One region of the Pseudomonas sp. NCHU5216 genome, then DNA from elsewhere that is predicted to be linked to it. Evidence: predicted binding sites of a transcription regulator. Region 1 holds the regulator's gene; the other holds the start of a gene.

Evidence for each region. Region 1 encodes sigma-54, which starts transcription at its own class of promoters, with help from an activator protein. Its sites were predicted from a motif close to ANTGGCATNNANNTTGCTNT; they were not measured.
Region 2: a site for sigma-54 is predicted at 1,299-1,318, ahead of ACSVIK_RS09245 (flagellar basal body rod protein FlgF). Genes of this name have one in related genera too.

Annotation. Positions count from the first base shown of each region.
Region 1 is NZ_JBQLIX010000034.1:18,687-22,095, forward strand. It holds gene lptA (lipopolysaccharide transport periplasmic protein LptA) at 1-74, shown strand, start outside; gene lptB (LPS export ABC transporter ATP-binding protein) at 74-799, shown strand; gene ACSVIK_RS20035 (RNA polymerase factor sigma-54) at 936-2,429, shown strand; gene hpf (ribosome hibernation-promoting factor, HPF/YfiA family) at 2,531-2,839, shown strand; gene ptsN (PTS IIA-like nitrogen regulatory protein PtsN) at 2,852-3,316, shown strand; gene rapZ (RNase adapter RapZ) at 3,319-3,409, shown strand, end outside.
Region 2 is NZ_JBQLIX010000009.1:37,017-40,425, forward strand. It holds gene flgG (flagellar basal-body rod protein FlgG) at 1-465, opposite strand, end outside; gene ACSVIK_RS09245 (flagellar basal body rod protein FlgF) at 511-1,251, opposite strand; gene flgE (flagellar hook protein FlgE) at 1,465-2,835, opposite strand; gene flgD (flagellar hook assembly protein FlgD) at 2,872-3,409, opposite strand, start outside.

The DNA of each region.
Region 1 (3,409 bases):
ACGTCAGCGTGCCGCGTCCGCGCATCGACATGGTCATCCAACCCAAGAACAAACCCGCGGATCAACAGCAGTAATGGCCATTCTCAAAGCCCAACACCTGGCCAAGAGCTACAAGGGCCGCCAGGTCGTACGCGACGTCAGCCTGAACATCGAGAGCGGCCAGATCGTCGGCCTGCTCGGCCCCAACGGTGCCGGCAAGACCACCTGCTTCTACATGATCGTCGGCCTGGTGCAGGCCGACCAGGGACGTGTGCTGATCGACGACCTCGACGTCAGCCACCAGCCCATGCATGGTCGTGCCCGCGCTGGTATCGGCTACCTGCCGCAGGAAGCCTCGATCTTCCGCAAGCTGTCGGTGGCCGACAACATCATGGCCATCCTCGAAACGCGCAAGGATCTCGACCGCGCCGGGCGCCAGGCGGAGCTGGAGAACCTGCTGCAGGAATTCCACATCCACCACATCTCGGGCAACCTGGGCATGAGCCTGTCCGGTGGTGAACGGCGTCGCGTGGAAATCGCCCGCGCCCTGGCCACCAACCCCAAGTTCATCCTGCTCGACGAACCCTTCGCCGGTGTCGACCCGATCTCGGTGGGGGACATCAAACAGATCATCCATCACCTCAAGACCAAGGGTATCGGCATTCTCATCACCGATCACAACGTACGCGAGACCCTGGACATCTGCGAAACGGCCTACATCGTCAACGATGGCCAACTGATTGCCGAAGGCGACGCCGAGACCATCCTCGCCAACCAGACGGTGAAAGAGGTTTATCTGGGCCACGAGTTCCGTCTGTAAAACATCCATATTTAGATGACGGAAATAGGACAGCCCCTAGGCAAGGACGAGATTTTCAGGCATATAATTTGCTTCCTGGCGGCGCTTCGGCGCCCTGATGTGGAAGGCGTAACTCGCCGGTAAATTAAGGTCTGCAATGAAACCATCGCTAGTCCTCAAGATGGGCCAGCAGCTGACGATGACCCCGCAGCTGCAACAGGCCATCCGCCTCCTCCAACTGTCTACCCTGGATCTGCAGCAGGAAATTCAGGAGGCGCTGGAATCCAACCCCATGCTCGAGCGCCAGGAAGACGGCGACGACTTCGACAACAGCGACCCGATGGCCGACGGTGCGGAAAGCGCCGCACCCGCTCAAGCCAAGGAAGACAGCTTCCAGGAAACCACACCGAGCGTGGACAACCTCGAAGATGGCGAGTGGAACGAGCGCATCCCCAACGAGCTGCCGGTCGATACCGCCTGGGAAGACATCTACCAGACCAGCGCCAGCAGCCTGCCGAGCAACGACGATGACGAGTGGGACTTCACCACCCGTACCTCCAGCGGCGAGAGCCTGCACAGCCATCTGCTCTGGCAACTGAACCTGGCGCCGATGTCGGACAAGGATCGACTGATCGCCGCCACCCTGATCGACTGCATCAACAACGATGGCTACCTCGAAGAAACCCTCGAGGAAGTGACCGAGTCCTTCGACCCCGAACTGGATATCGAACTGGATGAAGTCGCAGTGGTACTGCACCGCATCCAGCAGTTCGAGCCGGCCGGCATCGGCGCCCGCGACCTGCGCGAGTGCCTGCTGTTGCAACTGCGCCAGCTCCCCGCCAGCACGCCCTGGCTGAGCGATACCCAACGCCTGGTCAGCGAGCACCTGGAACTGCTCGGCAGCCGCGATTACGCCCAGCTCATGCGCCGCACCAAGCTCAAGGAAGACGAGCTCAAGCAGGTCATCGAACTGATCCAGCGCCTCAACCCGCGCCCCGGTTCGCAGATCGAATCCAGCGAGCCGGAATACGTGGTGCCGGACGTCATCGTGCGCAAGCACAACGGCCGCTGGCTGGTGGAACTGAACCAGGAAGCCATGCCGCGCCTGCGCGTCAACGCGCAGTACGCCGGCTTCGTCAAACGCGCCGACTCCAGCGCCGACAACACCTTCATGCGCAACCAGTTGCAGGAGGCGCGCTGGTTCATCAAGAGCCTGCAGAGCCGCAACGAGACCCTGATGAAGGTGGCCACGCAGATCGTCGAGCACCAACGCGGCTTTCTCGACTATGGCGACGAGGCCATGAAGCCCCTGGTGCTGCACGACATCGCCGAGGCGGTGGGCATGCACGAGTCGACCATCTCGCGCGTAACCACGCAGAAATTCATGCATACCCCGCGTGGCATTTACGAGCTGAAATACTTCTTCTCCAGCCACGTCAGCACCTCCGAAGGCGGCGAATGCTCGTCGACGGCGATCCGCGCCATCATCAAGAAACTGGTGGCCGCGGAAAACGCGAAAAAGCCGTTGAGCGACAGCAAGATCGCTGGTTTACTGGAGGCACAAGGCATCCAAGTCGCCCGTCGCACGGTGGCCAAGTACCGCGAATCCCTCGGTATCGCCCCCTCCAGCGAACGCAAGCGACTGATGTAAGCAAGATCGACTGTTCGCCCATGGCGAGCGGGCCACAGTGTTCCGGTGGTGGGCCTCAAGTCAGGCCCATCTCTTACACAAGGCAACAAGGAGAAAGCGGTATGCAAGTCAACATCAGTGGACATCAGCTGGATGTGACCGACGCCCTGCGTGACTACATCGGCGAGAAACTCGGCCGACTGGAACGCCACTTCGACAAGATCACCAACGTTCAGGTGACCATGGAGGTCGAAAAGCTCAAGCAGAAGATCGAAGCCACCCTTCACGTTGCTGGCGGTGAGGTCGTCGCCAACGCCGAACATAACGACATGTACGCCGCCATCGACCTGCTGGCAGACAAACTCGACCGTCAACTCATCAAGCACAAGGAAAAGCAGCTCGATCGCCTGCAAGGCGCCACAGCCCGCTGACATTTCCCTTCCATGATCCGACTTGAAAATATCCTGACCCCCGGCCGTTCCCTGGTGAACGTGCCGGGCGGCAGCAAGAAGCGCGTGCTCGAACAGATTGCCAGCCTGGTCGCCCGCGACCTCGACGAGCTGGACAATCAGGACATCTACGAAAGCCTCATCGCCCGCGAGAAGCTCGGCTCCACCGGCTTCGGCAACGGCATCGCCATCCCCCACTGTCGCCTGGCCGGCTGCAGCGCACCGATCAGCGCCCTGTTGCGCCTGGACACGGCGGTCGACTTCGACGCCATCGACGGCGCGCCGGTCGATCTGCTGTTCGTCCTGCTGGTACCGGAAGCCGCCACCGACGCCCACCTCGAACTCCTGCGCCAGATCGCCAGCATGCTCGACCGCCAGGACGTGCGCGAACGCCTGCGCCAGGCACCGACCAGCGAAGCGCTCTACCAGGTGGTCGTGGACATCCAGAACGGTCAATAACCATGCGCCTGATCATCGTCAGCGGTCGCTCCGGCTCCGGCAAGAGCACTGCCCTCGATGTACTCGAAGACAACGGTTTCTACTGCATCGACA
Region 2 (3,409 bases), on a different contig from region 1:
GCCGTCTTCACCCACGGTGAAGGTACGCACCTCGGCCGGCAGGACGATGGCCGGCTCCAGCGCGAACCCCTGAGAGGTGACGATCTGGCCATCGGAATTGAGATGGAAGCTGCCGTCGCGGGTATAACCCACGTCACCATTGGGCATCAGGATCTGGAAGAAACCACGACCGTTGACCGCCAGATCCAGCGGCTGCTCGGTGGTCTGCAGGCTGCCTGCGGTGAAGATCTTCTGCGTGCCCACAATGCGCACCCCGGTACCGAGCTGCAGGCCGGACGGCAACTGACTGTCCTGGGTGGACTGGCCACCTGGCTGACGGCGAATCTGGTACAGCAAGTCCTCGAACTCCGCGCGGTCGCGCTTGAAGCCGGTGGTTGCCACGTTGGCCAGGTTGTTGGAAATGGTGGTCAGGTTCATGTCCTGGGCGGACAGGCCTGTCTTGCTGACCCACAGAGCCGGAAGCATGTCGTTCTCCTCGGGCGCCGGTTTTACGGCGCCGCGTACTGGTAATTAGCTAAGTTGCAAAACCCGAGCCATGGACGAGGCATTGTCCTCGGCAGTGCGCATCATCTTCACCGACAGCTCGAACTGACGGGACAGCGCGAGGATGGCGGTCATCTCTTCGACGGCATTGACGTTGCTCGACTCGAGAAAGCCCGAGGTCAGGGTAACGGTGGCATCGGGCTCGACCTGGGGCTGGCCCTTGACCCGGATCAGGCCATCGGTGCCCTTCTCCATCTGCTTGGGATCGGGATTGACCAGCTTGATGCGGTCGACCTCGGCCAGGGTATTGGGCGCCTCGCCCAGGGCGCGGATGCTGATGGTGCCGTCCTGGCCGATCTCCACCTTCTGCTCCGGCGGCACGGCGATCGGCCCGGCATTGCCCATGACCGGCAAGCCATTGCCGGTACGCAGGATGCCGAGGGCATCGATGTTGAGGCTGGCAGTACGCAGATAGGCTTCGCTGCCATCGGCAGCCTGCACGGCGATCCAGCCCTTGCCACCAATGGCCACATCCAGATCACGCCCGGTTTCCTGCAAAGAACCTGGCCGGAAATCCGTGGCCGGGCGCTCGCTCATGGCGAATACGCGGGTCGGGAAGGTTTCGCCGAACAGCGGCATGGAACGCGCCTGCTCGAAATCACGACGAAAACCGGTGGTCGACACGTTGGCCAGGTTGTTGGCGTGGGCGCGCAGCCCCAGGCTGTTGTTCTGCGCACCTGTCATGGAGACGTACAGCATCTTGTCCATGGAAATCCTCCGAGTGGGCGACGTGCCCTTGGCTCTTTGCATGCTTTACAGCAAGTGCCGTGCCATTCCCGAAAAACACCAACAAGATACTGATTTAAAAGGATTATTAGATAAATCGAAGAGCAGATTACGGGCGTCGGCGGCGAAGTTTTGCCGGCCCGCAAACAGCAAAGCGGCAAGCCAGGCTTGCCGCTTTGCCAGGCGCGCCAGGGATCAGCGCAGGTTGATGATGGTCTGGGTGATGGCGCTCTCGGTTTCGATGGTCTTGGCGTTGGCCTGGTAGTTGCGCTGCGCCACGATCAGGTTCACCAACTGGTCGGAGATTTCCACGTTGGAATCTTCCAGCGCGCCGGCCTGCAAGGCCCCCAGGGTACTGCTGCGCGGCGTGCCGATCACCGGCTCGCCCGACTCGAAGGACTGCACCCACTCGGTCTTGCCGTTAGGGGTCAGGCCCTGCACATTGGCGAAGTTGGCCATCAGCACCTGCCCCTGGATCTTCGACTGGCCATTGGTGTAGCGGGCGAAGATCACCCCGGTGTCGTCGATTTCCAGGCCCGCCAGTTGGCCTGTGGTGTAACCATCCTGGCTGACACTGTTGACGCCGAAGGCCGTGGCGTACTGGGTCGAACCGCGCATGTCGAAGGTAAAGGCAGAGCTGTCGGCACCGTTGGGCACCAGCGCGCCAGGGTTGGCCGGATCCTTCTCGGCCGGCACCCAGTCGGCCTGGGCCAGGACGAAGGTGCCGTTGGCCGCGGTTGCCGGGATGGCCGGCGCATCCAGTGCCGGGTTGGCCGGGGTGCTGGCAATCGGGGTGAAAGCCGGGTTGGCAAGCTGGCCGGCCGCGTCGTAATTCATCGCATAGCTGAACGGCTGAGTGCTGGTGGGATCACGCGGGTTCACGCCATCGATCAACACATGCATGACCCAGCCATTGTTGGCCGGTGCCTCGTTCTTCACGAAGTACTGCGACATGACGTGGGCATTGCCCTGCGTATCGTAGATATTGGTGGAGGTCGACCAGTTGAAGGACTTCGAGTCGCTCGGGTCGAAGGTCGGTGCGGCCATGGTGCCGGCATTGGCTGGGCGCACGGCATTGGAGTTGAGGTTGATCGACTGGGTCACCGAGGTGGTGGCCCTGGGCTCCTGCTGGCCGGCATTGATGCGCAGGTCGCTCTGGATCGGCAGGATGTTGCCCGACTCATCGGCAGAATAGCCCTGCAGGCGATAGCCGAAGTTGTTGACGATATAGCCATCGCGGTCAGTGCCGAAATAACCGGCACGGGTGTAGCTCATGCTGCCGTTGTTGCTGGTCATGAAGAAGCCGTTGCCGTTGATCGCCAGATCCAGCGCGTTCTGCGTGTAGTTGATGTTGCCCTGGTTGAACAACTGCGACACGTCGGCAAGCAGCACACCACTGCCGCGCGGGTTCTTGCCGGTGCCCAGCACCGAGGAAGCATAGACATCGGCGAACTCGGCACGCGACTGCTTGAAGCCTGCAGTGCCGGCGTTGGAAATGTTGTTGCCGGTGACGTTGAGGTCATTGGTTGCGGCACGCAGACCACTGAGACCGATATTGAACGACATGGAAAACTCCTTTGCCGGGATGGCCGGCAGTAATAATTACTGGCCGATGATCTGCACTTGGGAAAGCGGCACGCTGCCGAGGCCGGCAAGATTGAGCATCAGCTCCTTGCCACCCAGGGCGACGCTGTCGACGTTGGCCGGCAACTGGGTGTACAGCCCCTTGGTCTCGTTGCCATAGGTGGCATGTGCCTCGAACTTGTAGGTGCCGGGCGGCATGACCTTGCCGCTGTCGTCCTTGCCGTCCCAGATGAAGCTGGCATTGCCGGCCGCCTGCTCGCCCAGATTGACGCGCCTCACCAGGGCACCGGCGTTGTCGAAGACGTTGACATAGACGTTGTTGCTGCTCACCGGCACCGTCACGCTGCCCTTGAAGCTCTCGCTGGTATCGACCACCGCCTTCTCGCCCTGCACGATGACCTTGCGCCCTACCAGCGATGAAGCCTGCAGCGCCTGCGAAGACTGGAAGTTGGACATCATCGAGTTGACGCTGCTGTTCAACTGCTGAATCCCCTCCAGGCTGCTGAACTGCGCGAGCTGGGCGATGAATTCTCCGTTGCCCTGGGGCTCCAGTGGG